One region of the Chromobacterium phragmitis genome, then DNA from elsewhere that is predicted to be linked to it. Evidence: riboswitches for the same ligand, from Rfam matches in the RefSeq annotation. Region 1 holds a riboswitch; the other holds the start of a gene.

Region 1 (15,032 bases):
GGCCTGCGCGATCTGGAAGTGGACCATGATCGGGTGCCGGATTTCGAGAAGCTCAACGAGAAGCTGATGGCCGCCACCGGCTGGCGGATCGTCGCGGTGCCGGGGCTGATTCCCGACGACGTGTTCTTCGAGCATCTGGCCAACCGCCGCTTCCCGGTCACCTGGTGGCTGCGCGAGCCGCACCAGCTGGATTACCTGCAGGAGCCGGACGTGTTCCACGACCTGTTCGGCCACGTGCCGCTGCTGATCAACCCGGTGTTCGCCGACTATCTGGAGGCCTACGGCAAAGGCGGCATCAAGGCCAAGGCGCTGGGCGCGCTGCCTATGCTGGCGCGGCTGTACTGGTACACGGTGGAGTTCGGCCTGATCAATACGCCGGCCGGCATGCGCATCTACGGCGCAGGCATCGTGTCCAGCAAGTCCGAGTCCATCTATTGCCTGGACAGCGCCAGTCCCAACCGCGTTGGCTTTGACCTGATGCGCATCATGAACACGCGCTACCGGATCGACACCTTCCAGAAGACTTACTTCGTCATCGACAGCTTCAAGCAGTTGTTTGACGCCACCGCGCCGGATTTCGCGCCCCTGTACCGCGAATTGGCCGACAGCGCGCCGTGGGGCGCTGGCGACATCGCGCCGAGCGACGTGGTGATCAACGAGGGAGATCGCCAGGGCTGGGCGGAGACCGACGACGTTTGAATCCGAAGGCGCTGGGAGCGGCCCGGTTTTGCCGGGCTTTTTTCTTCAGTGCGTGGCGCCGCAGGAAAGGACGAGATCGTCAGCGCGGCTCAAGGATGTTTCCACGGCGATGCGCAGCGCGGCCACGCCGTCGTCCAGGCTCAGGCTGAACGCGCCTGGATGGCGCGCCGCCTGTTCCGGCAGGAAGGGCAGGTGGATGAAGCCGGCCTGGGGCGCGCCATGATGCAGCAGACCGTACATCGCGTGGTTGCAAACGAAGGTTCCGGCAGTCTGCGACACCGTGGCGGGCAGGCCGCGCTCGCGCAGCGCCGCGACGATGGCCTTGATCGGCAGCGTGGAGAAGTAGGCGGCGGGGGCATTCGGAATCACGGGCACGTCTATCGGCTGCTTGCCATCGTTGTCGGGAAAACGGGCGTCGTCGATGTTGATGGCCACCCGCTCCACGGCGATGTCGCTTCTGCCGCCTGCTTGGCCGACGGCGATGGCGACATCGGGATGCAACGCGTCCAACTGGCGGCGCAGCTCGTCCAGCGCGGCGCCGAAGGCGCATGGCAGGCGGCGCGCCGACACGCGCGCGCCCGCTATGATTTCGCCATCCAGCCGTCGGACCGTCTCCCAGGATGGGTTCACGGTTTCGCCGCCGAAGGGCTCGAAGCCGGTCAGCAGAACGGTTTTCATGCTGTTTTTCCTTAGCGGAACATCAACCAGTTCAACAATACGGCATTGACCGCCAACAAGGCCAGCGCCGTGGGCAACTGGGCCTTGATGACGGCATTCCGGTCCGGCAGTTCCAGCAGCGCCGCCGGCACGAGGTTGAAGTTGGCTGCCATCGGCGTCATCAGCGTGCCGCAGTAGCCTGAGAACATGCCGATGGCGGCCATCACCGCTGGATCGCCGTGGTGCGTTCCCACCAGGAAAGGCAGGCCGATGCCGGCGGTCATGACCGGGAAGGCGGCGAAGGCGTTGCCCATCAACACGGTGAAAAGCGCCATGCCCAGCACGTAGGTCAGCACCGCCAGCCAGCGGGTGTCCAGCGGCAGATATTGGGCGGCCAGGTGGGCGATGGCCTTGCCGACGCCGGCATCGGCGAACAATAGGCCAAGCAGCGCCAGAACCTGGGGCAAAAGGAAGGCCCAGCCTACGCTGTCCAGCAGGCGGCGGGTTTCCCGCACCGCCTGCAGCGGCGTTTCGCCGGTTAGGCGGCAGGCCAGCGCGGTGGAGGCCAGGCAGGCGATGCCCATCGCCATCAGCGTGATGTTCTTGGCGTCGAGCAGGGGCGCGTCGGCAATGCTCAATCGTTGGACGGCGACGCTTAACAACACGGTGGCTACCGGCAGCAGCAGCGAAGGCAGGAAAATCCGGTTGCCCAGCCGAGCCAGGCTCTGTTCCAGCCGTTCGGCTGACAGGCGTTCGTGCCGGCCGGGGGCCAGTCGGCCCAGCCCGGCCAGCAACACCATGGCCAGCACCATGGCGCCGGCCAGCGCGGGGGGGATGAGGTCGCCGATCAGGAACAGCAGCCCGAACAGTCCCCAGAAAGCCGCGCTGCCCAGGCGGCGCGGATTGCCGGCGTCCTTGAGGGTCATTCCGGCGACGAGCAGCAAGATGCCGCCGACCAGGCTGTAAAGAAGTGGCAGGCGCAGCATCAGTCGCCCCCTTTGGCGCGTGCGCCGCCATTGCGGCGATACTCCTGCCAGGCCAGACGGCCGGCGTGGATCAGGAAGGCGAACATCGCGGTGGGCACGCCCCATAGCGCCAGGTAGAGGGGGTCCAGCGGATGGCCGCTCTCCCGCAGGAAGGCGTGCATCAGGATGACGGCGCTGAAGGCGACAAACAGGTTTTCGCCGAAGAACAAGCCGACATTGTCGGTGGCGGCGCACATCGCGCGCAGGCGCATGCGCTGGGCCGCCTCCAGTTTGCCGTGCAGCTTTTCCCAGGCGCCTTCGGCCATCGGCGCCAGGATCGGCCGCACCACCTGGGCCTGGCCGCCCTGTGAAGAGAGGCCTAGCGCCGCGGATAGCTGGCGGGCCAGCAGGTAGACGATGAGCAGGCCGCCGGCGGTGGCGTCGCCTATGCCCTGTATCCAGCGATAGGCGCGTTCGCGCAGGCCATGGCGTTCCGCCAGGCCCACCACCAGCAAGGCCAGAAGCAAGGCGGCGGACAGGCCGCGCGTTTTCAGGAAACCCTCTCCCACTTTGGCCAGAATGTCTTGCGGCGCCAGGCCGGCCGCGGCGCCGGTGACAATGCCGGCGCAACATACCACCAGCAGCGGATTGCCGCGCAGCAAGAAGCCGGCGATGACGGCGGCGATGCCCAATAGCGGCCACAGGTTTATGGTTTGATCCATGTCTTGTCCTTGGCGGTCCAGGCCGGCTTCAGTTTGAGCGGATTGCCACGCCTCTGGCTTCCAGCCTCGCGCGCAGCAGGCGGGCGAAGCGCAGCGCGTGCGCGCCATCGCCGTGCAGGCACAGCGTGTCGGCGAGGACGGCGACGCGGACGCCGTCCTGCGTGATGACTTCGCCGCGCAGGACCAGGCTTTCAGCCTGGGCCAGCATGGCGCCGTCGTCGCTGAGAAGATCGCCGGGGGCGCCGCGCGGCACCAGGCTGCCGTCAGCGCGATAACCCCGATCGGCGAAGGCCTCCTGCCGAACCGCAAGGCCTTCGGCGCGGCAAGCGTCGATGAAGCAGCCGCCCGCCAGGCCGACAGCCAGCAGCGAAGGATTGAAGTCGCGTATCGCCCGTGCGAGTGCGTGGGCGAGCTCAGGTTCGCGCGCCGCCTGGTTGTACAGCGCGCCATGGGGCTTGACGTGGGCCAGGACGCCGCCCTCCGCGCGGACAATGGCGTCCAGCGCGCCCAACTGGTACAGCAGGCCGGCCCGGACCGCATCCAGCGGCAAGCGCATTTCGAGCCGGCCGAAGTTTTCCCGGTCGGGATAGCTGGGGTGGGCGCCGATGGCTGCGCCCTTGGATATCGCCAGTCGGACGGTGGCTTGCATGGAGGCCGCGTCGCCGGCATGCCAGCCGCAGGCTATGTTGGCGGAGCTGACCAGGTCGAGCAGGGCGTCGTCGCCGCCGCAGCCTTCTCCCAGGTCGGCATTGAGATCAATTTTCATCGCACAGCCTTTCGATTCGGCGCAGATAGCGCCGCAGTTCCTGTTCGGCCCGGACTTCATCCTCGCGGCTGGCGAGGAGGAAGTGCAAGTGACTCCCCAGCCTGGCCTGGCCTAATTGCCATAAATCGGCGGCGAGAACCATGGCTAGCCTCGGGTAGCCGCCGGTGGCCTGGGCATCGGCCATCAGCATGATGGGCTGGCCGTCGGGCGGCAACTGAATCAATCCTGGCAACGCGCCGTGGGACGGCATTTCCATGGGCTGCTCCAGGCGCAGCGTCGGGCCCGCCAAGCGATAGCCCATGCGGTTGCTGCGCGCGGTGAGCTGCCAGGGGTGGTTCCAGAGCCGTTCGCGGTCGGGGGCGGGCAGCCTGGCGTACTCCGGGCCTGGCCGGATGCGGATCCGGTTGCCCGGTTGCGGCAGCCAGACCCCCAGCCGCGGCTTCGAGAGCCGCGGTTCTCCCAGTGGCAGCCGGTCTCCATCGCGCAGCGCGCGGCCTTGCCATCCCCCGAAGCCGGCCATCAGATCGGTGCTGGCGGACTCCATCAGTTTGGGCACGTCGATGCCGCCATCCAGCGCCAGATAGGCGCGCATGCCATTGCGCGGGGCTTGCAGCGCCAGCCGCTGTCCGGCGCGAAATGGCGTGCGCCAGCCCGGCCATACCGGCATTCCATCCAGGGTGGCGGCACAGTCGGCGCCGGCCAGCGCCAGCATGCCGTCCCGGTGCAGCAGGAAACCGGCGGGAGGAAGCGTGATTTCCAGGCCGGGAGCGTCAGGCGGGTTGCCTGCCAGGCAGTTGGCCACGGCCAGCGCCAAGCCGTCCATCGCGCCGGCGCGCCCCACGCCGAGATGGCGAGAGCCGAAACGGCCCTGATCCTGCACGGTGGCCAGCGGGCCTGCCTTGGTGATTTCCAGCACTATCCAAGCTCCATGGGAATGAAACGAACCCGATCGCCCGGCCGCAGCGGGCAGGGGGGCTGTCGCGCGGGGTCGAACAGCCGCATGTCGCTGCGGCCTATGATGTGCCAGCCGCCGGGAGAGGCCGCCGGATAAACCGCGGTTTGATCGCCGCCTATCGCGACGGAACCGGCAGGCACGCAGGGGCGTGGCGTGTCCCGGCGCGGCATGGCCAGCGCCGGGTCCATTCCGCCCAGGTACGCGAATCCAGGCAGGAAGCCCATGAAGAATACCGTGTAGCGGCTTGCCGCATGGCGGGAGATGACATCCGCCGGATCCAGGCCGCAACGGCGAGCCACGGTTTCCAGGTCGGGGCCTGAGGCGCCGCCGTAGCGGACCGGAATTTCCACTTCCCGGGAGGTTTCGGCCAGGGCGTCGACTTGTCGCCAGAGACGGCGCAAGCGCGCCGGCCATCCCGCGGGATTTGTCCCCGGATGGAATTCCAGCGTCAGATTGTTCATGCCGGGAATGATTTCTCTAAGATCCGCATGTCCTTGCAGTTGTTCGGCCAAGCGCCAGATGCCGCGCTGGAGGTGCAGCGTGGCGGGAGGCGGCAACTCCAGCGTCAGCGCCTGGCCGCCCAGCCAGTGAATGAGGGGAGATGAGGGAGAGTCGGAAGGCATCGCGTGCGGGATGGCGTGAATTCAGAATATGGTTATGATAATGGGTTAGTTTGCGGTGATGATGCAATGTCGAGAATTTCTCGTCAATTTGTCTTGAATGGGCTTCGCCGCCGCTTGGTGGCGCAATATGGAGAGAATGGGTGTCAACGATGCAAGATTCGCCGAAGATCGTGTCCTCGCAGCATCTGGTTTCCGAGCGCAGCCCGGAGCTGTCGGAGTTCGAGTTCAGCCTGACTGTGGTCAACAACGCTTTCCATCGCTGGATGGTGCGTTGCATGGCCGCGGCGGGCGAGAAGGATATGACGCCGACCGAAGTGCTGCTGGTGCATCACGTCAATCATAGAGGGAGGCAGAAGAAACTGGCCGACATCTGCTTCGTGCTGAACATGGAGGATACCCATGTAGTGTCCTACGCGTTGAAGAAGCTGGTGAAAATGGGTTATGTGAAGAGCGAGAAAAGCGGCAAGGAGGTGTTGTTCTCCACCACGGAAAGCGGCCGCCAGTTGTGCGAGCGCTATCGCCAGGTGAGAGAGCAGTGCTTGATGGCGACGTTGGGCGACGGCGGCATCGCCAATCCGCTGATCGGCGACATCGCCCAGTTGATGCGCACGCTGGCCGGCGTTTACGACCAGGCGGCCAGGGCGGGAGCCTCATTCTGATAAAGGCGCCGGTGGCCGCCCCATGCGTTTCCGGCGGCGGCCACCGCCAGCCGGACGAGCCGACGGCAAGCTGAATCGGGCCGGCGCTTAGATGACGGCCCAGATCGCGAAGATGGCGGCCAGTATCAGCACGCCGGTCAGAATCTGGGACGTGCTTTTTTCCTTCTGCAACGCGCGCTTCATGCTGTCGTTCGCGCTTTCCAGCTTGTCCAGCTGCAGTTGAAGCTGGGAACGGGCCTCATCCTGGCCGGCCAGCATTTTCAGCATCTCCTCTCCGCCGAACTCCTTCACCGCCTCCTTGTTCCACACCCCCAGCAGCTTGTTCACCTTATCCTTGAAGTAGAGCGCGGTGCGTTGCGAGGGGTCCTGCCAATCGAACTGGAAGCCTTGCCCGGCATAGAACGCGTGGCATTGCAGCCGCTCTTCCTCGCTATGGTTTTGTCCCATGGTGATCATGCCGGGGTTGATCGCGTATTCGGGGCAGGCGCTTTTGGCCCATACGATGACGTTGGCGAACAAATAGGTGTCCAGGCCGCAACCGGCAAGACCGGGGCTGGCCTGCACGCCGGCTTTGGGGCCGAAGGTGACGGTCTTGCTGGGACGGTCCACCCGCACCCAGGCGAGGTTGTAAACCGCATGAAAGCGGCTGTCGTCGCCCTCCAGCGGTTGCCAGTGAGTGCCGTCCGATCGTGCGTAGCCGCGAAACTGCAAGCGGAAGTAGTCCGACTGGGCGGTCATCGCCCGGCTGCGTTGCAGGATGCCGTAGATGGGACGGCCATCGCCGTTCAGCGTCAATATGGTTTCGCCAAGAGGAAGGGCAAGAGTGGCCAGGGTGACTTCGCTTTCCGGCGGCGGCAGCGGAATGTCTTCCGTCGGCTGGGGATGTTCATTGCTCTTGGTGTTGTTCGCAGTCATGTACGCTCTGTCGCTGGTATTCGTTTGCCTGGCCCTGCATGGCGCGCCAAAGCCATGGGCATGCGGATTCTATCCTACATTGTAGGGGAGCGCGCTTGCGCTTGCCGAGAGCGGGAGGTTGCGGTGCGGTACATCGGTTTTTTCGCATTCCTGGCGTGCCGGGTCTTGCCGGCGGTGGCCGGAGAGGCGTGCGGCAAGCCGATTCAGGTAGGGTGGGACGAGTGGCCGCCCTATCATTACCAGGGCCGCAGCGGGCAGCCTTCGGGCTACGCGGTGCAGTTGCTGAACCTGGCAGCGGACAGGCTGGGTTGCGAGCTTGTTTACCGGAAACTGCCTTGGCCGCGCACGATGCAGCAGTTGCGTCTGGGGCAGGTAGACGCTGCGATGCAGGCGCTGAAAACGCCGGAGCGGGAGGCCTTTGCTTGTTTCGCCCCCGGCTACAGCCCCACCATCGTTAGGTTGTGGACGCGGCGGGACGCCGCCGGCCGCTGGTCCATCCGCCAACTCAGCGATATGGCCGGACAAGGCGAGTTGCGGCTGGGCGTGACGCGAGGAGACAGCTACGGCGCGCAGATAGACCAATGGCTGAAGACGCCGCCGGCCAACGTCCATGTCGATATCAGCGAGACGCTGGAAATCAGCCTGCGCAAGTTGCAACTGGGGCGCACGGACATGCAACTGGCCACGATGGCGACCGCGCCGCGCGAACTCGCCCGCTTGCCGGCGGAGCCAAGGATAGAGCCGCTGGCGCCAAAGTGGCGGGCGGGAGAGGGCGAATACGCGTTCAGCAAACGCAGCGTGCCCGAGTCCGTATGCCAGGCCTTCGCCAAATCGCTGCAGACGTTGCGGCAGGATGGCACGGTGGGCCGTCTGTACCGGACCTACTTCTCCATCGATTATCCCGATCCCTGAGCGTCCGCGCCATTGCGCCGCTGGCCGCTGCGCGATCGAAAGGCGCCGGCCTCAGGTGCGCAGCAAGGGCAACGTGGCGAAGCGGCCGCCCAGCACGTTGCGGCTGTCCTTGCCCCACCAGCCGTCTATCGCCGTGGCGTAAACTTGGCGGAAGTCTATCGCGTGCGGCAGATTGCCCTCGCTGACGCCGGCTAGCTGCGGCGTTTGGCCGTACAAGCCGCCGTTGACGCGGCCGCCCAGCGCGAAATGGACGTTGGCGGTGCCGTGGTCGGTGCCGCGGTTGCCGTTCTCTCGCGGGCGGCGGCCGAATTCGGCGTATGTCAGCGCCAGCGTGTCGTCCCAGCGGCCCAGCCGCGTCATCTCGCTTCTCAACTGCGCCAATCCGTCCGCTAGTTCAGCGAGCAGCCGTCCTTGTGTCGGCTGCTGGTTGCCGTGGGTGTCGAAGCCGGTCAGCGTGATGCGGGCGACGGCGATGTCCACGCCGCGGGCCAGGGTGTCGGTCAGCGTGCGCACCGCCACGCCGAAGCCGCCCTTGGGCTTGGGGCCGGCGGTGGGGGCTTCGCTCGGCGCGGTGCGCGGCAGCGGCGCCAGGCTGGCGGCGGCCTGGCGGATGTCGCCTTCCACTTTCAAAATATGCTCCAGCGCCGAGCCGGCGTGGCCGGGCGGCTGGTCGGCCACCAGCTTGGCTTGGCGGGCGAAGTCTTGCGGATTGGACAGCACCACCGCGCGCGCGCCGCCGTCCAGCGGCCCCAGCACCTGGCTGGATAGCACCACGCCGTCGGCGGCGAAGTTCTTCGGCGTCGGCTGCTCATGGAACAGCCGGGTCAGCCAGCCTTCGCTCAGGTATTGCTGGCTGGCCGAGGCGGTGTCCCAGATCTCGATCGAGCGGAAGTGGGACAGGTTGGGGTCGGGGTAGCCGACGCCCTGCAGCAGCGCCAGCTGCTTGTCCTGCCACAGCGGCATCAGCGGCGCCAGCGACGGATGCAGGCCGATGTCGCCGTTGATCCGCAGCACTTGCTCGCGGGCGACGGCGATGCCGGGGCGCAGCCGGTAGTAGTCGGCGCTGCCGTAGGGAACCACGGTGTTGAGGCCGTCGTTGCCGCCCTTCAGCTCCACCAGCACCAACAGGCGCTTGTAGCCGGCGGGCGCCAGCGCCCAAGACAGATTGGGCAGCACGGTCAGCATCAGGCCGGCGCCGGCCGCTTTCAGGAATTCGCGTCGTTTGAACATGGCGGGCTCCTCATTCCACCTGATAGGCCGGGTCCAGCAGCAGTTGGGCGATGGCCTTGGCGCCGCTGGCGTTCGGCGGCAAGGGGTTGGCCGGCGGCACGGCCAGCAGCAGCCGCGCGGCGTCGGCGGCGGTGCGGACGCCGTAGACGGCGGCCCATTCATCAGGTTGCAGCTTCATCGAGTTCAGCCTGTTGCCGACGAAGCGGCGGATGCGCGCCTCGCGGCCGGCCATTTCGTTCAGGCTGCCGTCGGCCTGGGCGTAGGCGTCGCGCGCCGGCGCGGCGTCGCGGGCGATGCGGTCCAGAAACTGTTTGCGGGTGAGCAGGGTGGAACTGTTGATCCAGGCCTCGCCGCCGGGCCAGCCCTTGACGTTGGGCGGCGCGAACACGTCCTGGCCCAGCTGGCGGTTCAGGCCGGCGATCACTCGCCAGTCCGGCGGATTGAGATCGAAAGTCACCAGCGTGCCTATGGTCAGCTCCACCGGCGATTTGACCAATTGGCCCTGGCTGCGCCAGAACTGCGGCGTCAACAGCAGCGCGCGCATCAAGGGCTTCAACTGGTAATGGCTGCGGCGGAAGTCGGCGGCCAGCTTGTTGACCGTGGCGGCGTCGGGCGTCGGCGACACGAAGTTGCGCCACAGCTTGTTGGTGACGAACACCGCGGTGCTGGGCTGTTGCAGCAACAGGTCGATCACGTCGTCGCCGTTGAAGTCGCCGCGCTGGCCGAAGATGACTTTCTCGCCGGCGTCGCGCAGCCGCGGGCGGACGATGAACTGGTCGTCGCGGTCCAGGCCCCAGCCGGTGAAGGCGCGGGCCGCCTCGCGGATGTCCTGCTCGCTGTAGTGGCCTTCGCCCAGCGTGAACAGTTCCATCACCTCGCGGGCGAAGTTTTCGTTGGGCTGGTCCTTGCGGTTATTGGCGGTATCCAGGTAGCGCATCATCGCCGGATCGCGCGCCACGGCATGCAAGAGCTGGCCGAAGTCGCCCAGCGCGTAGTGGCGCAGCAGCAGGTTCTGCTGGTACATCATCTGTGGCGAGCGCACCTTGTCCAGCGCCGACACGAAATGGTTGTGCCAGAACAGGGTCATCTTCTCGGTCAGCGGCGACGGGGTGTCGCGCATTTCGGCCAGCCACCAGCTGCGCAATTCGACCACGTGCTGGTTGCGCTCCTGCTGCAGCGCTTTTTTCTGTTCCTCGGTGAGGCCGGGTTGACCGGGGCGCTCGAACGGCTCGTTGGCCCAGCCCGGCGGCGGCGTCGCCGCCTGGGTGCGCGCGCCGGCCAGTATCTTGTCCACCGCCGCCTCGCGGCTGAGCGGCGCGAGCCCCTCGATCTGCGCAGGATTGGCGCCGAAGCCGGTGCGCGTCAGCAGGTGGCGGGCGCCGTCCGCGCCGATGCCGGCCAGCGAGCATAGCGGCAGGCCGAGCAGGGCGGAAGCGAGCAGTATTCTTTTGATCATGGGTTCACCGCGGCAATCCGTTTGCATAAGCGATTGATTGTGAGCATAGAGGGCAGTCTTCGCTCCGGTATTAAGCGGACCAGCCAGAGTGTTAAGTTGTTTGCGCATCTGGGCTATACTGTCGCCCTGTCACCGGGGGTGCCCTGCAAACGGGCTGAGAAACACCCTGAGAACCTGATCTGGATCATGCCAGCGGAGGGAGCGTGATGAAGCGGAACCTCGTCCGCCTTGCCTGCTTGCTCCGTGGCCGTACCGCGCGGAGATTGTCTATGAAGCTGTTCCCCAAACTCGTCGTCGTCGCTTTGAGCCTGGCCGGCCTATCCGCCCAGGCCGCCGAATTGCGCGTGCTCGCGCACAGTTCGTTCAGCGTCGACAAGCCGCTGCTCGCCGCGTTTGAAAAGCAGGCCGGCGCCAAGGTGTCCATCATCAAGGCCGGCGACGCCGGCGAGATGGTCAACAAGCTGATCCTGACTAAGGGCAGCCCGATCGCCGATGTGGTGTTTGGCCTCGACAACAGCCTGATCGGCAAGGCCGAGCAAGCCGGCGCGCTGGCGCCGCTGCCGGCGGAGCTGGCGAAGGGCGGCAAGGTGAGCCTGCCGGGCGCGGCCGCCGTCGATTACGGCTATGTGACGCTGAACTACGACAAGGCCTGGTTCGCCAAGAACAAGCTGCCGCTGCCCAAGACCCTGAACGACCTGGCGCTGCCCGCCTACAAGAACCTGCTGGTGGTGGAAAATCCGGCCACTTCCAGCCCGGGCCTGGCTTTCCTGTCCGCCACCATCCATGCCTTGGGCGAGGACAAGGCCTTCGCCTTGTGGGGCAAGCTGCGCGACAACGGCCTGAAAGTGAGCAAGGGCTGGACCGAGGCCTACTACACCGACTTCTCCAAGAACGGCGGCAGCCGGCCCATCGTGGTCAGCTACGCCGCCAGCCCGGCGGCCGAGGTGTTCTACAGCAAGGACAAGCCGGCCGACGCGCCGACTGCCAATCTGCTGCTGCCGGGCTCGGTGTTCCGCCAGGTGGAGGGCGCGGCGCTGGTCAAGGGCGGCAAGGAGCCCAAGCTCGCCCGGCAGTTCATCGCCTTCCTGCGCTCGGACGCGGTGCAGAAGGACATTCCGACGCGGATGTGGATGTACCCGGCGATGGACAACATCCCGTTGGACCCGGTCTACAAGCACGCCGAGCAACCGGCCGCGCACGACACCCCCGACAGCGCGACGCTGGCCGCCAAGCAGCGCGGCTGGGTCGGCCGCTGGACGCGGGTGGTGCTGAAGTCAGGACAGTGATCCGGCGATGACTTGCCCGGTTTCGCCTCTGTTATGATCCGGGCAAGTTCACCTGGAAGCTCATTCATGATCGATGACATCGCCAGCCCCCGCCTGATCCTGCGCCATCTGGACGCGGATTTTCTCGAATCCTGCCTATGCGGCGACATCGACGCCGCCGCGGCGCGGCTGGGCTGCCGCCCGGCCAACGGCTGGATGGAGGAGACGGCGCTGATGGAAATGCGGCTGGCCGACATGGCGGCGGAGCCCGCTTACGCGCCGTGGTCGGTGCGGGCCTTGCTGCGCCGCGACGATCTGGCCATGGTCGGTCACATCAACTTCCACACGCGGCCCGGCCATCCTTATTTGAACGGCTACGGCGACGTGGAGCTCGGCTACGCGGTCTATCCCGCATTCCGCCGCCAGGGCTATGCCCGCGAGGCCTTGCTGGCGATGGCCGGCTGGGCCGCGCAAAGCGGCGGCGTGGCGAAGCTGGTGTTGTCGATCGAACCCGGCAATCTGCCGTCGCAGGCGCTGGCCGCCCAGCTTGGCTTCGCCAAGGTGGGCCAAGTGCGCGACGACGACGGTTGCGAAGACGTGCTGACGGCTGATTGGCCGTTGCCTGGAGCTTTTGTTTGAAGCCATCCGCCGTGCCCCGGCTGATCCTGGCCGGACTCCCGCTGTCCTTTCTCTTTTTGCTGGCCGTCGCGCCGCTGGCCCGATTGTTGGCCGAAGGCGGCCTGCAGTTCAACCCCGCCTTGCTGGCCGATGACTACCTGCGCTGGCGGCTGTTGTGGTCGCTGATCCAGGCCGCGGCCAGCTGCCTGCTGTGTCTGGCTCTGGGCGTGCCGCTGGCCTGGGTGCTGGCCCGTTACCGCTTTGCCGGCCGCGCGCTGCTGCTGCGGCTGCTGATGCTGCCCTTCGTGATGCCGACGCTGGTGGCGGCGATGGGCGTGCTGGCGCTGTTCGGGCCGCGCGGCGTGTTCGGCGTCGATCTGCAGGACACGCCGTGGCTGCTGCTGTACGGCAATCTGTTCTTCAATCTGCCGCTGGTGGTGCGCGCCGGCTGCGACGGCTTTTCCCTAGTGCCGGCCAGCCGGCTGGCCGCCGCGCGCACGCTGGGGGCCACACGCTGGCGGGCATTCTGGCGGGTGGAGTGGCCGGCGGCGCTGCCGTGGCTGCTGTCCAGCCTGTGTCTGGTGTTCCTGTACTGCTTCTCCGGCCTGGGCTTGGCGCTGGTGCTGGGCGGCCAGCGCTACGCGACGCTGGAGGTGGAGATCTACACCCTGGTCGCTTACGAGCTGAATCTGGCCGACGCCGGCGCGCTGGCCTTGCTGGTGCTGCTGACGTGCGGCGGCATCGCCGCCGTCTACGCCGCCCTGGCGCGCCGGCTGGCCACGGCGGCCAAGGTGGAGCCCTTGCCCTTGCGCGCGGCGGAAAGCGTGGGGGAGAGGATGGCGCTGGGCGCCGCGCTGTCCATGCTGCTGCTGTGCAGCGGTTTGCCGCTGTTGGCGGTGCTGTGGCGCGGTTTGGGCGCGGAGTCGTCCTGGCTGGCGCTATGGGATGAGGAAAGCCGGCTGGCCTTGTGGAACAGCGCCCGTTTCACCGGCATGACCGTATTGGCCGCCGGCGCGTTGGGCCTCGCCCATGCGCTGGCCTGCGGGCGCAGCCTGGCGTTGCGCGCTTCCATCTTCCTGCCTTTCGTCGCTTCGCCGGTGTGCGTGGCCTTCGGCCTGCTGCTGTTGTATCCGCAATGGAGCGGGGCGCTGGGCTTGCTGATGGCGGCCTACGCGTTGCTGGCTTATCCGCTGGTGGCCAAGGCGGCGTTGGCGTCGCTGGACGGCCAGCCGCCGCACTGGCGGGCCGCCGCCCGCAGCTTGGGCGCCGGTCCGTGGCGGACTTTCCGCCGGGTCACCTGGCCGCTGCTGCAGCCGGCGCTGCGGCGCGGGCTGGCTTTCGCCGCCGCCACCGCGGTCGGGGAGTTCGCCGTCACGCTGTTTTTGTCGCGGCCGGAGTGGCTGACGCTGACCACGCTGATTTACCAGCGGCTGGGGCGTCCCGGCCAAGCGAACGCCGACGCGGCGATGCAGCTCTCCTGCGTGCTGATGTTGCTGGCGCTCATTGTTTTCTGGATCATCGAAACCGCCGGCGGCGCCGGCCCGGAGGAGAGCGGCCATGCTGACGCTGCGAAACCTGAGTAAGCGCTTCGGCGAACGCGTGGTGGCTGACGACGTGTCGCTGGAATTGCCGGCTGGCGAGACCTTGGCTCTGCTGGGGCCGTCCGGTTGCGGCAAGAGCACGCTGCTGAAAATGATCGCCGGCCTGGAACGGCCGGACGGCGGCGCGCTGGCCTTCGACGGCGAGGATTTGTCCCGGGTGCCGCCGGAGCGGCGAGGCTTCGCGTTGATGTTCCAGGACTTCGCGCTGTTTCCGCATCTGGACGCGCTGGGCAATGTGATGTTCGGCTTGATCGAACAGGGCGTCTCCAGGCGCGACGCGGCTAAACGCGCGCAGGCGATGCTGGCCCGCGTGGGCCTGGCCGAGCACGGCGCGCGCAAGGTGTGGACGCTGTCCGGCGGCGAGCAGCAGCGGGTGGCGTTGGCGCGGGCGCTGGTGACGCGGCCCAGGCTGCTGTTGCTGGACGAGCCGTTCTCCAGCCTGGACGCCGATCTGCGCCGCCTGCTGCAGCGCGAATTCCGCGCGCTGCTGCGGGAGGCGGGCATTCCGGCCATCATCGTCACCCACGACCGCGACGAGGCGTTCGCGCTGGCGGACCGGGTGGCGGTGTTCAAGGACGGCAGGCTGCTGCAATGCGCCGCGCCGCGGCAATTGCTGGCCGCGCCGGCCGATGCCTGGTTGGCGCGCTTCATCGGTTTCGACAACGTGCTGGAGCATGCGGCGGTGCCGCCGGGGGCGATTTTGCTGGGCGACGATCAGCCGCCGGCGCGCATCGTCGAACTGACGCCGCTGGCGGACGGCCTGCGGATGAGGGTGGAGGCCCAGGCCGGCCCGCTGGCGCTGATGCTGTCGGCGCGGGAGGCCGAGTGGCAGGGGGACGCGCTGTTCGTCGGCGGAACGCTGGGCGTCGGCGTCGACGAATCACGCTTGCTGCGCTTTTCCTCGCTCAGTTCTTGACCTGTCCCCACACCTTGGCCAGCAGGCGCAGCAATTGCTGCCGCTCCTGAGCGTCCAGGTGCTCGGTGAGCCC
Region 2 (15,032 bases), 1.6 Mb from region 1:
TCGCCGCCGGCCGGCACGCCCAGGCCCAGATCGGCCGCCAGCTCCTTGTAAATGTTGCGCAGGGACGGCGGCACGCGGATGCCATCCGGCACCGAGAACGACAGGCCCATCGCCTCGCCGTCGCCATGGTAGGGGTCTTGGCCCAGGATCACCACCTTGACGTCGGCCGGCGAGGCAAAGCTCAGCGCGTTGAAGGCCTGCGGCGCCGGGGGAAACAGGGTTTTGCCGGTCTCGATCTGCTGGGCCAGCTGGCGGTCGATGTCGGCCAGGCGGGCGGCGATGGCGGGCTGTCGCAGCACGGCCTCCCAATCCGGGTGGACGCGGGCGAAGGCTGGGGCGAGGTAGTTCAGTGAAGGCATGTAGGGCTCTTTAGCGGCTGGCGGGCGGTTGAGGTGATTTGGAAAGCGCGCGGCGTGATTCGTTCCAAAGCAAAACACCGCCCGGGGGCGGTGTCGTGGGGCGCGGCGCGCTCAATAGCGGGCGACGGCCGGATCGACCTGGGTCGACCAGGCGTCGATGCCGCCTTGCAGATTGATCACGTCGTCGAAGCCGGCGTTCTGCAGGAACAGCGCCACTTGGGCGCTGCGCATGCCATGGTGGCAGATGGCGACGATGGTGGCGTCGTCCGGCAACTCGCTCATCCGGATGGGAATCAGGTTCATCGGGATGTGGACGCTACCGTCGATATGCGCGAGCTGGTATTCCCAGCCCTCGCGCACGTCCAGCAGCAGCGGACGCTTGGCCTGCGGATCAGCCAGCTGGGCGGCGAGGGCGGAGGCGGTGATTTCGCGCAGCATGATCAGAAGCTGAAGCGGGCCGGTTCGACGGCCTCGAACTTTTTCAGTCGCTCGACGCAGGTTTCGAACAGCGTGGTTTCGCGGAAGCTGGTGTCGGTTTCGCGGTCGATCAGCTTGCAAGCCATCACCGGCAGATCGCCGACCACCAGGATCAGGCGGCCGCCGACGGCCAGCTGGTCCTTCAGTTCCTGCGGCACGACGGGCAGGGAGCCGCCGACCACGATCACATCGTAAGGGCCTTGCTCCGGCAAGCCCAGCACGCCGTCGCCTTCCACCAGGGTGGCGTTGGCGATGCCCGCTTTCTTCAGGTTGGCCGCGGCGCGTTCCTTTTGCGCCGGGTCGATTTCCACGCTCACCACCTGCTTGCCCATCTTGGCCAGCAGCGCGGTCAGATAGCCGCTGCCGGTGCCGATTTCCAGGATCTTGTCGCTTGGCTGGATGGTGGCGTCCTGCACCAGTCGCGCTTCCATCTTGGGTTGCAGCATCTTGCTGCCGTTGGGCAGCGGCAGTTCGGTGTCGACGAAAGCCAACTGGCGTTGGCTGTCGGCGACGAAGTCCTCGCGTTTCACGTGAAACAGCAGATCCAGCACGTTGGTATCCAGAACATCCCACGGGCGAATCTGCTGCTCGACCATGTTGAAACGGGTTTTTTCGAAATCCATCAACTTAAACTCCGGAGGGCTGGGAGTCCGCTCCGCCCATGGAGGACAGCGTCGGCGGCAAGGACTCGTGTGATGACGATACAGTCTGCTGACAAAGTAAATTGGTGCGATTTTACAGGACCCGGCAGAGCCGGGCCTCTTCATATAAGCGCGTGAGTCCGCAGCCTGACCATTGAATCCCAATCGCTCCGCTGAGCGAATTGAAAATTCGCACGCATGCCGCCCTTTTAAACCTGCAAGGGCGCCTAGCCTTCACGAAGGCGAGAGGCTTTGTCAACAATCTAGATTGCTTGCGATTATCCCATATTTGCCTTACCTTCACACGGCATCGCTAGGGGTCCTGCGCCTGGCGTTCGGCGCGGATGGCTACCGAAGTGTAGGCGATGGCGGCGGATGACGGAGCGCGGGTGAGAAATACCCTTGGAACCTGACCCGGATAATACCGGCGTAGGGAAGCGTCACCTGCCCCCATGGCCACGCCATATCCGCAGCCGGCCTTGCCGGATCGCTCCTTGCGCCGTTTCATCGCTTTTGGAGACTCCCGCCCGATGAACGCGCCCGTGAACAAGCAAATGGTGGTGGACGCCGCCGCCATCCAGCCCTTGCCCAACTCCCGCAAGATTTATGTCGCCGGCAGCCGCCCGGACATTCAAGTGCCGATGCGCGAGATCCGCCAGGCCGACACGCCGACCCAGTTCGGCGGCGAACAGAACCCGCCCATCTACGTCTACGACACCAGCGGTCCGTACAGCGATCCGGCCGCGCGAATCGACATCCAGAGCGGCCTCGCGCCCTTGCGCGCCGGCTGGATCGCCGAGCGCGGCGACTGCGAGCAGCTGGCAGGCTTGTCCAGCGAATACGGCCGCGCCCGCGAGGCGGACCCCAAGCTCGCCGAGCTGCGCTTCAATCTGCAGCGCAAGCCGCGCCGCGCCAAGGCCGGCCGCAACGTCAGCCAGATGCACTATGCGCGCCAAGGCATCGTCACGCCGGAGATGGCGTTCGTCGCGATACGAGAAAACCTGAACCGCCGCGCCTATGTGGCCGCGCTGCAAGCCACCGGCAACCAGCGACTACTGGAGCTGATGACGCGCCAGCACAAGGGGCAGAGCTTCGGCGCCAATTTGCCGGAAGAGATCACGCCGGAATTCGTGCGCCAGGAAGTGGCCGCCGGCCGCGCCATCATCCCGGCCAATATCAATCACCCGGAATCCGAGCCCATGATCATAGGCCGCAACTTCCTGGTGAAAATAAACGGCAATATCGGCAATAGCGCGGTAACGTCTTCGATATCGGAAGAAGTGGATAAGATGACCTGGGGCATCCGCTGGGGCGCCGACACCATCATGGACCTGTCCACCGGTAAGAACATCCACGAAACCCGCGAGTGGATTCTGCGCAACAGCCCGGTGCCCATCGGCACCGTGCCGATTTACCAGGCGCTGGAAAAAGTGAATGGCAAGGCCGAGGACCTGACTTGGGAAATCTTCAAGGACACGCTGATCGAGCAGGCTGAGCAGGGCGTGGACTATTTCACCATCCACGCCGGCGTGCGCCTGGCCTACGTGCCGATGACCGCGGGCCGCATGACCGGCATCGTGTCGCGCGGCGGCTCCATCATGGCCAAGTGGTGCCTGGCGCACCACCAGGAGAATTTCCTCTACACCCACTTCGAGGACATCTGCGAAATCATGAAGGCCTACGACGTGGCCTTCAGCCTGGGCGACGGCCTGCGTTCGGGCAGCGCCTGGGACGCCAACGACGAGGCGCAGCTGGGCGAACTGAAAACGCTGGGCGAGCTGACCGAGATCGCCTGGAAGCACGATGTCCAAGTCATGATAGAAGGCCCCGGCCACGTGCCGATGCAGTTGATCAAGGAGAATATGGACAAGGAGCTGGAATGGTGCCGCGAAGCGCCGTTCTACACCCTGGGGCCGCTGACCACCGACATCGCGCCCGGCTACGACCACATCACTTCTGCCATCGGCGCCGCGCAGATCGGCTGGTACGGCACCGCCATGCTGTGCTACGTGACGCAGAAGGAGCACCTGGGCCTGCCGAACAAGAACGACGTCAAAGAGGGCATCATCACCTACAAGCTGGCGGCGCACGCGGCCGACCTGGCCAAGGGCCATCCCGGCGCGCAGATCCGCGACAACGCGCTGTCCAAGGCGCGCTTCGAATTCCGTTGGGAAGACCAGTTCAACCTGGGCCTGGACCCGGACAAGGCGCGCGACTTCCACGATGAAACGCTGCCCAAGGATAGCGCCAAGGTGGCGCATTTCTGCAGCATGTGCGGCCCGCACTTCTGCAGCATGAAGATCACCCAGGACGTGCGCGAGTACGCGGCCAGCCAAGGCATAGGCGAGCAGGACGCGCTGCGGCAGGGCATGCGGGAAAAATCCATCGAGTTCGTCAAAGGCGGCGGCAAACTGTATGACAAAGTGTAGGTGATGAGCGTTTTTTGGTATTTCACGGGATTTGATTGGCATAAGATGACGACGGGCCGGTCTGTCGCCGGCTCGCCTTCACTCGGATTGCCAAGAACAAAATCATGTTGAAATCACTTTTTGCGGCCGCCGGCATCGGCGGCGCCACCGTGGACACCCGTCTGATCAACCCACGGCTGCGGCCGGGCGAGATTCTGCGCGGCGAGGTCGTGGTCAAGGGCGGTAGCGTGGACCAGGACATTTCCAAGATCGAACTGCTGCTGCTGACCGAAACGGAATGCGAGCGGGAGGGGCGGGAAACGCGCGAAACCGCGTGGCTGGCCGGGCTGCCGATCAGCGGGCCCTGCCGGATTCCCGCCGGCTGCGAGTGGCGGCTGCCATTCCAGCTGCCGCTGCCGGCCGAAACTCCGGTCAATCATCACCCCGCGTTGCGCGACGAGCCGCCAGTGTGGATCCATACCGATCTGGCGCTGGGCATGGCGCGCGACGCGGCCGACAACGATAGGCTGCAAGTTCAGCCCACGCCGCAGATGGAAGCGATCCTGCGCGCTTTTTCGCGGCTGGGGTGGGAGCTGCACCGCGCCGACGTGGAGGCCGGCACCGTCCGCGCCGGCGAGGCGGCGAGCACGCTGGGCTGCTACCAGGAGTTCGAATTGCGGCCGCGCGACGCCGGTTGGAACTGGAACGAGATCGAGCTCACCTTCATTCCCGACGGCTACGGCGCCATCCATGTGCTGATCGAAATCGACGCCGGAGACGACGATCATTACCTGAGCCTGCGGATGGAACCGGATTGGGAAGACGCGGATTGGACCGCCGAACTGCGGGTCAGGCTGGGGCTGTGAGCGCGGCGTCGGCCAGAGAGTCCGCTTTGGCCGCTGACAGGAGCGGCGGCGGGGGTCTAGCATGATGGGGTAAACCAGCCAAGGGAGTCAGCGATGGACACCAGCAGCCATTTATTGCCCGGCCTGTTCCGCCAGCTGGGCTTGCCGGACGAGCCGGCAGCCATCCGCGCCTTCATCGCCAGCCATCCGCTGCCGCCGCGGGTGGCCTTGGCCGAAGCCGCGTTCTGGACGCCGGCCCAGGCCGCTTTCCTGCGCCAGGCGCTGGAGTGCGACGCCGAATGGAGCGAGGCGGCGGATGAGCTGGCGGTGTTGCTGCAGCAAGGCGAAGCCTAGCGGCTGTGGATAAAATCGAAAACGGGCGGAGGCTTGTGGATAAACCGCCTCCCGCCGTTTTCCGCGCCCGCGCCTATTCGGCGGCGACGTAAACCCAGGCGAGCCCGCCGCTGTCTAGCGCCGCTTCCACGCGCCGGTAGTCGGCCACCTCGTAGCGGTCGGCCTGGGCTAGCTCCGCGTCGCTGAGTTCGAACACGACGCCGTCCACCTGGTCTTGCGGCGCGCCGCCGCGGCGGAGAATGGGGTGATGGGCCTTGCCGCTGGCGCTCAGCACTGCCGGGTCATGGATTGCCACGCTTTCCAGGCGAAAGCCGGCCAGCCGCGCCGGCTGGCCGTTCAAGCGCCGGCCGAAGGTGGCCAATTGCACGTTTTCCTGTCGCAGCGTGCCGTAGGAGAACAGTCTGGGCATGTCGGTCTTCTCATTCAAAGTGGCTGTCGTCCAGCAGCATGTCCTCGAAAAAGGCGCCATAGGGCTTGGACGGATGGCGGATGTGGATTTCCAGCACCCATAGCGATTCGCTGGGCGCGTGGTCAAAGTCGGCCAGCGCGCCGTTGTGCAGCGCGGCGTGCGGGAAGTCGGCCAGCCGGTGGCCGGACAGGTCCAGGTTCAATTCCCAGCCGCGGCGGCGGGCGCAATCTTCTGCGTAGCGGTACAGCGCCTGTCCGCTGGCGCCTTGCCGCAGCCAATGGCTTCTGACTTCGTGGAAAATGGCGCGCGCGTCGGCCGCGCAGCGGGCGCGCTCCGGGTCTGTTCCGGTGACGAAAGTGTCGCCGCCGTCGCCTTCCCATTGTTGCCATACCGGACCGATGTCGATGAAGAAGATGTCGTCCTCGCCCAGCGCCACGCCGGGGTCGGATGGCGCGCCGAATGTCTTCAGCGTATTCGGGCCGAAGCGGACGTAGACGTCGTGCCAGCCGCGCAGCATGCCGGCGTCGGCCAGCGTGTCGCGCGCCATTTCGACCGCGTCCTCTTCCTGCATGCCGGGACGGATGTTGGCGGCGATGCCGCGCACGGCGTCCAGCGTGCGGCGGCGAACGCCAAGCATGGCTTCGCGGTCGTAGGCTGCGCCCACGGCTTCTTGCGGCAGACAGGTTTTTTGCATGTGGCTCTCCTTGCGTGGTTTCAGGGTTTTGTTTCAGGGGCGGATGCCGGCCTGCAGGCCGTTCAGCCCCGGGTGCAGCGTGATCTGGCAGGCCAGCCGGTGTCGCGGATGGGGCGCGTCCAGCGCGGCCAGCAGCCGCTGTTCCCGCCGCGCCGGCTCGGGCAGTCGCTCCAGCCAATCGGGGGAGATGGCGACGCGGCAGGCGCCGCAGGCGGCCTGGCCGCCGCATACCGGCAGCACCAGCCCGGCGGCGGCCAGCGCGTCGGCCAGGCGGCTGCCGGCGGTGGCGGGCAGCGCCAGCCATTGGCCATCCTCGCGCCGCCAGCGGATGGCGAGCGTTTCCGCGCCGCTCGCCGCGATAGGCTGGGCCGGGGCGAAGGCGTCGGCGTGGAAGCGAGCCTCGGGCAAGCCGCAGCTCTCGGTCAGCAGCCGGCGCGCTTCGTCCACCATCGCCGGCGCGCCGCAGGCGTAGACCCTGGCGCGGGAGAGATCGGGATGTCGGTCGGCGGCGGCATGCTGCACCCGGCCGCGCTCGCCTACCCAGTCCGCCGGCGCGGCGGCCAACACTGGGATGAAGCGCAGGGTCGGCCGGCGCGCGGCGAGCGCGGCGAGCTCCTTCTCCAGATACAACGCTTCCGGTCGGTCCGCGCCCCAGTACAGGTCTATCTCCGGCCAGTCGCCGCCGCCGGCGTCTAACTCGGCCAGCATCGCGTACAGGGGCGCGATGCCGGTGCCGGTGGCCAGCATCAGCACCCGCTCTTCGGGCGCCGGCGGCTGCCATACGCAGTCGCCGTAGGGGCCGGTCAGCCGCAGTCGCTGGCCCGGCAGCGCCTCGCGGCGCAGCCATTCCGAACAGCGGCCGCCGTCGCGCAGCCGGATCTGCGCCTCCAGGCCGCCGTCGGCGCGCGGCGCGCAAGCCAGCGAGTAGCTGCGCTCGGCGCCGTCGGGCAGGCGCAGGCTGAAGAACTGGCCCGCCCGGATCGGCATGCCGCGTCCGTCGTCGGCGCGCAGACTCAGCCGCAGCGCTTGCGGCCCCAGCGGCTGGATGTCCGATACGGTGTAAAAATAATGGTCGCTCATTTGGCCCTCCCGTCTTGGCCCGTGATGCGGATGGACTTATGCTAGCCAGGCTCTGGACCGGTAAAAACATCCAGTTTTTATAAATTGACCGGTCCAGATGGAAGGAAGAGCGGCATGCTTCGTCCCTGGCCCTTGTTATTGAATGTGGCGCGAGGCGGCGCCCTGCCCCTGCATCTGCAGATCGCCCAGCAAATCGCCGATGCCATCCAGCGCGGTCGGCTGGCGCCGGCCAGCGCCTTGCCCGGTAGCCGAGAACTGGCGGTGCAACTTGAGGTGAACCGCAAGACGGTGGTGCAGGCCTACGAGGAGCTGGCGGCGCAAGGCTGGGTCAGTTGCGAAGGACGGCGCGGCACCTTCGTCGCCGCTTCATTGCCGCCTCCGCTGCGCGAGGCCGCGGGCGGGCCGCTGCCGCCGGCCGGCAACGCCGCAGGCGAGGACGCGGCGGAGGATGTGATCGATTTTTCCGAGAACGTGCCCGATTCGCGGCTGATTCCCTTCGACGTGCTGGGCCGCGCCTACCGCCGCGCGCTGGTGGCCACCGCCCGCTCCGGCAGGCTGTCGTACGGAGATCCGCGCGGCGAGGCCCGCTTGCGGCGCGCCTTGCTGGACATGCTGGCGATGGAGCGGGGGCTGAGCGCCGGGCTGGACGATATCTGCCTGACCCGCGGCAGCATCATGGGCATCTACCTGGCCGGCAAGGCCTTGCTCCGTCCCGGCGACGCGGTGGCGCTGGACCGGCTCAGCTATCCGTCGGCGCGCGCGGCCTTCCGTTCCCAGGGGGCGTCGTGCCTGGACGTGGATATGGACGATTACGGCATGCGGCCCGACGCGCTGGCGGCGCTGTGCCGCCGCCACGCGGTAAAGGCGGTGTATTTGACGCCGCATCACCAGTTTCCGACCACGGTGATGATGCCGGCCGAGCGGCGGCTGCAGTTGCTGGCGCTGGCCGAGCGCTACGACTTCCGCATCATCGAGGACGACTGCGACCACGAATTCCATTTCACCCATCGGCCGATGCCGCCGCTGGCCACGCTGCCCGGCGGCCGGCGGCCGGCGCGTGGTCTATGTCGGCTCGCTGTCCAAGGTGCTGGCGCCCGGGTTGCGCGTCGGCTATCTGGTGGCGGACGCGGAGCTGACGGCGCGCTGCGTGGAGCAGATCCTGCTGATCGACCGCCAGGGCAATCCGGTGACCGAACTGGCGGTGGAGGAGCTGATGGGCAGCGGCGAACTGAAGCGCCACCTGCGCCGCGCCTGGCGAACCTACCTGCGGCGGCGGGAGGCGTTGATCGAGGCCTTGCGCGCCGAGTTGGCGGGTTTGGCCGAATTCGACCTGCCGGCCGGCGGCCTCGCCATCTGGCTGCGTCTGGACCCGCGCCTGGACATGGACAGACTGGTTGCCGACGCGCGGCGGCACGGGCTCAAGATCCTGCCCGGCAGCCACTTCACCGGCGACGGCGCGGCGGTGCACGGCATCCGGCTGTGCTACGCCGACCTGGAAGAGGCGCGGCTGCGGCAGGGCGTGGCGAGACTGGCGCGGGCCTTGCTTGGACAAGCGGCTGACTGGAAGGCCTGATTCCGGCTAAGGGCATTGAATATCAGCCCGATGGCATATAGCTTTAAGGGATACCGTGCTCTGGGGAGCGGGATGAAACAGACCGATCAGACCCTGTTGGAACAGCTGCGCATCACCGATTTCGAAATCGAGCAACGCAAGCAGCTGTTCGCGCTGGAGCCGCGGGACGAATTGCTGCTGCGCGCCGCCGGCGCCTTGGTGGAGTCGCATCTGGACGAGCTGGTCGCCCGCTTTTACGAGCTGCAGACCAGCACCCCGGAAATCGCGCTGCTGATCGGCGACGCCGATACGCTGCAGCGGCTGCGCAATGCCCAGCGCCGCTACGTGATAGACCTGTTCAGCGGCGTCTACGATCTGGAGTACGTAAACAACCGCTTGCGCATCGGCCTGGTGCACAAGCGCATCGGCGTCGAGCCCAAGTTGTACCTGGCGGCGGTGCAGACGCTGAAGACGCTGCTGTCCAATCTGATCAGCGAGCTGATTCCGGACATCGAGGTCAGGCGCCACACGTTGCTTGCGGTGGACAAGCTGGTGATGTTCGATGTGGCGCTGGTGTTCGAAACCTATATCCGCAGCCTGGTGGCCGAAATCGAGACCTCCCGCAACAAGTCCGAGCAGTACGCCCGCTCGCTGGAGGAAAAGGTGGCGGTGCGCACCCGCCAGCTGGAAGAACTGTCGCGCACTGACCCGCTGACCGGACTGCTCAACCGCCGCTATCTGGACGAAACGCTGACCCGGGTGCTGCGCAGCGCGCAGCGGCGCAACGAGACGGTGACGCTGGTGTATCTGGACGTCGACCATTTCAAGCTGATCAACGACAGCCTGGGCCATCAGTGCGGCGACGAAATCCTGCGCAGCCTGGGCGAAATCATCAACCGCATCACGCGGGTGGAGGATGGCTGCTTCCGCTACGGCGGCGACGAGTTCTGCATCGTGCTGCCCAATTGCGACCAGAAGCAGGCGGAGGAAACCTTCGTCGAACGGCTGCGCGCGGAGCTGGCGGGTCTGCAGCCGGACATCAGCCTGAGCGTGGGTAGCGTCGAAACCGGGCCGGAGGAGTTCCTGTCGCCCGAGTCGCTGGTGGGAATGGCCGACCAGCGCATGTACGAGATGAAGCAGCGCAATCGGCTGCGCGAGGGCCGCCAGGCGGGGGCGGGCAAGGCGGAAGAGAATGGACTGGGCGAGGATGAGGGGGAGGCGGCGCCGGCGGCCGGACGTTAAAGCCGGCGCACCTGTCCGCGGCCTGCCTGCTTGGCCTGGTACAACGCCTGGTCCGCTTTTTGTTGCGCGTCGGCGAAATCCTGCTGCCGGCAGCGCCATTCATGGACGCCTGCGGAAAAGGCGGCGCGCAGCTCCGGATGGCCGGGCAGCGGCGTTTGCGCGCGGAATGCCCGCAGCAGCCTCTCCGCCGCCTGAGCGCCGTCGTCTGCATCGGCATCCGGCATCAGCAAGCAGAACTCCTCGCCGCCGTAGCGGATCAGCATGTCGTTTTCGCGTATGCCTTGCCGCAACAGCTCGGCCAGCGTCTGCAGCACCGCGTCGCCGGCCGGATGGCCGTAGCGGTCGTTGATCAGCTTGAAATGGTCGATGTCCAGCATCACCACGCACACCCGCTCCACCGACGCCTCCAGCGTGCGCAGCCAGTACTGCAGCGCGCGGCGATTGCCGGCGCCGGTCAGCGGGTCCAGGTTGGCCGCGTCTTCCAGCCGGTTGTGCTGGCGCTGCAGCACGATGTTGAGAAAACCCACCGAGCCGCAGATCTGCGCCGCCGCGGCGAAGGTCAGCGCCAGCTGGTGCTGGCGGTCCAGGTAGTCGATGCTGTCGGGCAGGCCCTGCGCGCGGAGCAGGAAATCGCCGGCGTCGCGCCAGACGAACAGCAGCGCGCCCAGCAGGAACAGCAGTGCGGTGGGGCTGAAGCGGTTATGGCTGACCAGCCGCTCGGCGCGCTGGTACAGCCAAGCCGCCGCCAGGTAGAGAAGCGGGATCTCGGCGCTTTCCAGCACCGACATCAGCGGGCGGTAGGGCAGCAGCTTGTCCAGCAGCGAGAGGGCGCCCACGGCCAGCCACAGCCAGTGCGGCGGCTTGAGCCCGGTGACGCGGGCGATGATGGTCAGCTGCAGCGCGATGCCGGCGTTGCTCATGGCGCTGCCCAGCGCCAGGCGCACCATCTCGCCTTTGCCGGGTTCGACAAAGCCTTCCACCAGCATGCCGGCGGCCAGCAGCAGCGAGGCCTGCAGCCAGCGGCGCCGGGCCCGGATCAGGTCGGAGCGCACGCTGTGCTGCCAGGTGATGAGGCCGATGCTGGCGATGGCCAGCGACACCATGATCAGAAGGGAATTGGACATGCGAGCCTGTCGCGGGGAGATGAAGCCATCGCTTCATCCTAGCAAAGGCGTTTTCGCGCTGTCACGCTCAGAAGCGGGCGGTCACCTTGCGGCGGACGCTGAAATCGGGGCGCAGGCTGGCTTCGGCGTCGAGGAAGTAACGGTTGCTGTCCAGCAAAAAATGGGGATCGTTGCCGGGCTCGGGATCGGACCAGCGCTGGAACAGCCTATCCACCTGCTCCGGGCTGCGGCAGGCTTGCAGATCGGCGCGGAAAGGACGTTCGCCGAAGATGCGCGCGATTTCGGCCAGCAGTTTCAGATGGCAGGCGCGGGCATCGCGCGGCAGCAGCAGCGCCAGCAGCCGGCTGACAGGCTCGCCGTCCGGAGCGTGGAAATCCAGGCTCCGCCGCAAGCCGATGAACAGCGCGCGGACTTCGGCCAGGCCCTCGATGCGGGCATGCGGCAAGGCCAGGCCGTGGCCCAGCGCGGTGCTGCCGGTTTGTTCGCGCTGCCGCAACGCGGCGCGCAGCGACGGCGCGCTCAACGCGTGGCGTTGGCCCAGTTGGCGGGCGATGAATTCGAACAATTCGCGTTCGTCCGCCAGGTCCACGTCCAGCAGGATATCGCCGCGGCGGCAGATGTCGGCCAGGGTTTGCATGGTCTTTCTCCTGTTTGGGGATGCAGGCTCATGCTAGGCCGACGAGGCTAAACGGAAGCTAAAGATGCGGCCGGCGGGCGTCAAAATGCCGTCAATGCTATTGGTCGGCGTCCTTGGGCGGCTGGATCGCGCCCTTGATCGCCGAGGCCTGCTCCTTCAGCTTGTCCACCTGCTCCTTCAGTTCCGGATTGAGCAGAGTGGCGGCGGCGCCCACCTGTTTGGCGGCGCCCAAGGCGGCGCTGGCTTGTTCCTTCAATTGGCCCAGCGGCGCGCTGGCGGTATCCACGCCCTGGTGCACGCTGCCGATGGCGGCGGAGGCGGCTTGTTGCAGCTGGGCGGTTTGTTGCTGGTTGCAGCCAGCGAGCAGCAAGGCGCTGCTGGCGGCGATCATCATGGTGCGCATGGCGGGGTCCTTTGGTGGCGATGTTGCTACAGAGCGGCCGCGGCGCAGCAAGTTCCGCCCAACTGGCGCAAGGGCGGGCCTTCGATGTTGATGACATTGGCAATCTTGGTGTTTGGAGGTAAGTTGTGGTTTCCCCTCACCGCCACGGAGTCCGCGATGATCACCGTCAGCGTCACCTATCCCCAGCGTCCCGGCGCGCATTTCGACTTTGATTATTATCTACGCCAGCACATGCCCATGGTGCAGCAGCTGCTGGGCCATGCGCTGAAAGGCGTGCGGGTGGACCGCGGCCTGTCCGGCGCCGAGGCCGGCAGCACGCCGGGCTTCGTCGCGCAGGCGACGCTGCTGTGCGACTCGGTGCAAACCTTCCAGCAGGCTTTCGGCCCGGTGGCCGCGCGCATCATGGGCGATGTTCCCAACTACACCGACATCCAGCCGCTCTTCCAGTACAGCGAGGTCGCGCTTTGCGACGAGCGCCAGCCGGGCGTCAGCGGCTGGTACGCCAACGCGCAGTAGCTCAGGCGAGGATGCGCGCGGCCAGGTCGCCCGGGGCCTGGCTTATCGCCAGGCGGCCGGTTCCATGCCAGGCGGCCAGCCGCCGCAGCGCCGAGGACAGGTCGTCCGCCAGCCGCTGGCTGACGCGCACGCCGGGCTCCAGGTGCAGCGATTTGACCTCGAACACGCCCTGCGCGCGGTGGGCCTTCGCGTCCAGCCGGCCCGCGAGCTTGCCGCGGTTCAGTATCGGCAGAGTGAAATAGCCATACTTGCGCTTGGGCGCCGGGGTGTAGCACTCGATCTTGTAATCGAAGCCGAACAGTTCCAGCGCGCGTTTGCGGTCCCATACCAGCGGATCGAACGGCGACAGGATGGCGGTATTGCCGCTGCTTAGCTTGCCGGCGGCCGCCAGCTCCAGTTCGGCGGCCAGGCTGGCGTGGACGAAAGCGTCGTGGCTCCAGCCCTCCACTTTCACCGGGATCAGCTCGCCCTGGTCGGCCAGGCCGCGCAGCATCTCGCCGTAGGGCGCGCGCTTGAGCCGGTAGTAGTCGGCCACCCATGCCGGCTTGGCCAGTCCCAGCGCGCGGCAGCTGTTGCGCACTTGCTCCAGCCGGACGTCTTCGGGAGCGGGCAGGTCGCGCGCGTCGTCCCAGTCCGGCAACACGCGCTCGGCCAGGTCGTAGACGCGCTGGAAGGCGCGCCGCTCTTTCACCATCAGCCGGCCCAGCGTGAACAGTGTTTCCAGGTGGCGCTTTTCCGGTTTCCAGTCCCACCAGCCATTGCCTTTACCGTGTTTGCGTTCGAAATCGGCCGAGCGCGCCGGGCCGCGTTCGCGGATGCGCTCGATGATGGCTTCGACCTCGGCGCGGTGCTGTTCATACCAGCGCTGAGAGAACTTCCAACCCATCCCCTCTGCGTTCAGCATCCGGTGGCGCAGCAGGCGATAGTCCTCCACTGGCACGAAGCAGGCCTCGTGCGCCCAGTATTCGAACAGCGCGCCTTCGGCCAGCAGCTGGTCCAGCCAGGCCGGGTCGTAGTGGCCGATGCGGCTGTACAACACCAGGTAGGGGCTGCGCGCCACTACGCTGATGGTGTCGATCTGCAGCAGCGCCATGCGTCTGACGGCGGCCAGCGCGTCGGCCTTGGACGCCTTGCGGCGCGGCGCGCTCAGCAGGCCCTGGGCGGCTAGTTGCAGGTGGCGGGCTTGCTGCAGCGAAAGATGGAAAGTCATGGCCAGGGAAGGAAAAGATGGAATGAAGACTATACCAGCGGCAAGCGTTCGCATGGAATGCCGCGAGCATGACAAGGCCGCGCGCTTGTGGCAGTGTGGACAGCCCGTTCGTTCAATCCGGAGCTGGCCATGATCAGCCATATCGACCACATCGTCCTGACCGTGCGCGACATCGAGGCGGCTGCGGCTTTTTACCAGCGCGCTTTGAAGCTGGAGGCGGTGACTTTCGGCAACGGCCGCCGCGCGCTGCGTTTCGGCAACCAGAAGATCAATCTGCAGATCCTGGGCCAGGAGACGCGCAACCACGCGACGATAGGCTGCGGCGATTTGTGCCTGATCGCTTCCGTGCCGTTGCCTGAGGTGATCCAACATCTCAAGCGCGAGGGCGTGGCCATCGTCGAAGGTCCCATTACCCGCAGCGGCGCGATGGGCTCCATCACCTCGGTGTATTTCAACGATCCGGACGGGAATTTGGTGGAGGTCAGCAGCTACAGTTTTTGACTTTCCCGGAGATGGGCCGCCATGATGTCGAATAGCTTGAACACTGTCTTTTTTATGTTATTGAAATGAGTTGGCGCTTGTCGTTTAATTCAACGTCATTGCCGGGTGGCCGGCGATTCAACCTGACGCCGGACGAGTGCCGGCGCCAATACCCAGGGCGATCTCATGGATAGCAGCAAGGCAGTGATTCAACGCTTCAACCGCGAGGTGATAGAAAACGGAGACATGGCGGCGTTCGCCGAGCTGGTGGCGCCCGACTTCGTCAACCATTCGGCGCCGCCCGGCGTATCGCCGGGGCCGGACGGCTTCGCCGGCTTCTTCACCGGCATGCTGCATTCGGCGCTGTCCGACATCCGCGTGCATATCCACGAGCAGATCGAGGAAAACGGCAAGGTGGTGACGCGCAAGACCATAGAAGCCACCCACACCGGCGCCTTCTTCGGCCAGGCCGCCAGCGGCAAGCGCATCGCGATTTCCGCGATGGACATCGTGGTGGTGCGCGGCGGCAAGTACGCCGAACACTGGAGCTGCGCTGATTTGTACGGCGCGCTGGCCCAGATCCGCGGCGGTTGAGGATCAT

Evidence for each region. A riboswitch is a leader RNA that binds a small molecule or an ion and turns the genes downstream of it on or off. The one in region 1 is predicted to bind thiamine pyrophosphate.
Region 2: another riboswitch for thiamine pyrophosphate. It lies ahead of thiC (phosphomethylpyrimidine synthase ThiC); the one in region 1 lies ahead of DK842_RS00730 (thiamine ABC transporter substrate-binding protein).

The regions. Positions count from the first base shown of each region.
Region 1 is NZ_CP029495.1:147,278-162,309, reverse strand. Features, by position in the region: gene phhA (phenylalanine 4-monooxygenase) at 1-699, shown strand, start outside; gene pcp (pyroglutamyl-peptidase I) at 745-1,377, opposite strand; gene DK842_RS00780 (DUF979 domain-containing protein) at 1,389-2,342, opposite strand; gene DK842_RS00775 (DUF969 domain-containing protein) at 2,342-3,043, opposite strand; gene pxpA (5-oxoprolinase subunit PxpA) at 3,072-3,809, opposite strand; gene DK842_RS00765 (5-oxoprolinase subunit C family protein) at 3,799-4,725, opposite strand; gene pxpB (5-oxoprolinase subunit PxpB) at 4,725-5,387, opposite strand; gene DK842_RS00755 (winged helix DNA-binding protein) at 5,537-6,046, shown strand; gene DK842_RS00750 (hypothetical protein) at 6,134-6,961, opposite strand; gene DK842_RS00745 (substrate-binding periplasmic protein) at 7,085-7,873, shown strand; gene DK842_RS00740 (DUF1501 domain-containing protein) at 7,925-9,103, opposite strand; gene DK842_RS00735 (DUF1800 domain-containing protein) at 9,114-10,559, opposite strand; TPP riboswitch at 10,684-10,778, shown strand; gene DK842_RS00730 (thiamine ABC transporter substrate-binding protein) at 10,829-11,845, shown strand; gene DK842_RS00725 (GNAT family N-acetyltransferase) at 11,912-12,463, shown strand; gene DK842_RS00720 (ABC transporter permease) at 12,460-14,025, shown strand; gene DK842_RS00715 (ABC transporter ATP-binding protein) at 14,000-14,959, shown strand; gene DK842_RS00710 (MarR family winged helix-turn-helix transcriptional regulator) at 14,949-15,032, opposite strand, start outside.
Region 2 is NZ_CP029495.1:1,715,873-1,730,904, reverse strand. Features, by position in the region: gene DK842_RS08190 (uracil-DNA glycosylase) at 1-359, opposite strand, end outside; gene DK842_RS08185 (rhodanese-like domain-containing protein) at 471-797, opposite strand; gene DK842_RS08180 (protein-L-isoaspartate O-methyltransferase family protein) at 800-1,459, opposite strand; TPP riboswitch at 1,783-1,930, shown strand; gene thiC (phosphomethylpyrimidine synthase ThiC) at 2,008-3,906, shown strand; gene DK842_RS08170 (sporulation protein) at 4,011-4,751, shown strand; gene DK842_RS08165 (DUF2789 domain-containing protein) at 4,845-5,084, shown strand; gene DK842_RS08160 (gamma-glutamylcyclotransferase family protein) at 5,158-5,493, opposite strand; gene DK842_RS08155 (M24 family metallopeptidase) at 5,504-6,187, opposite strand; gene DK842_RS08150 (FAD-binding oxidoreductase) at 6,221-7,267, opposite strand; gene DK842_RS24095 (hypothetical protein) at 7,403-7,534, opposite strand; partial or broken gene DK842_RS24240 (aminotransferase-like domain-containing protein) at 7,472-8,188, shown strand; gene DK842_RS24085 (aminotransferase class I/II-fold pyridoxal phosphate-dependent enzyme) at 8,265-8,840, shown strand; gene DK842_RS08130 (GGDEF domain-containing protein) at 8,913-10,061, shown strand; gene DK842_RS08125 (GGDEF domain-containing protein) at 10,058-11,185, opposite strand; gene DK842_RS08120 (PTS sugar transporter subunit IIA) at 11,253-11,822, opposite strand; gene DK842_RS08115 (hypothetical protein) at 11,920-12,225, opposite strand; gene DK842_RS08110 (EthD family reductase) at 12,382-12,741, shown strand; gene DK842_RS08105 (winged helix-turn-helix domain-containing protein) at 12,743-13,951, opposite strand; gene DK842_RS08100 (VOC family protein) at 14,081-14,452, shown strand; gene DK842_RS08095 (ester cyclase) at 14,618-15,025, shown strand; gene DK842_RS08090 (substrate-binding periplasmic protein) at 15,029-15,032, opposite strand, start outside.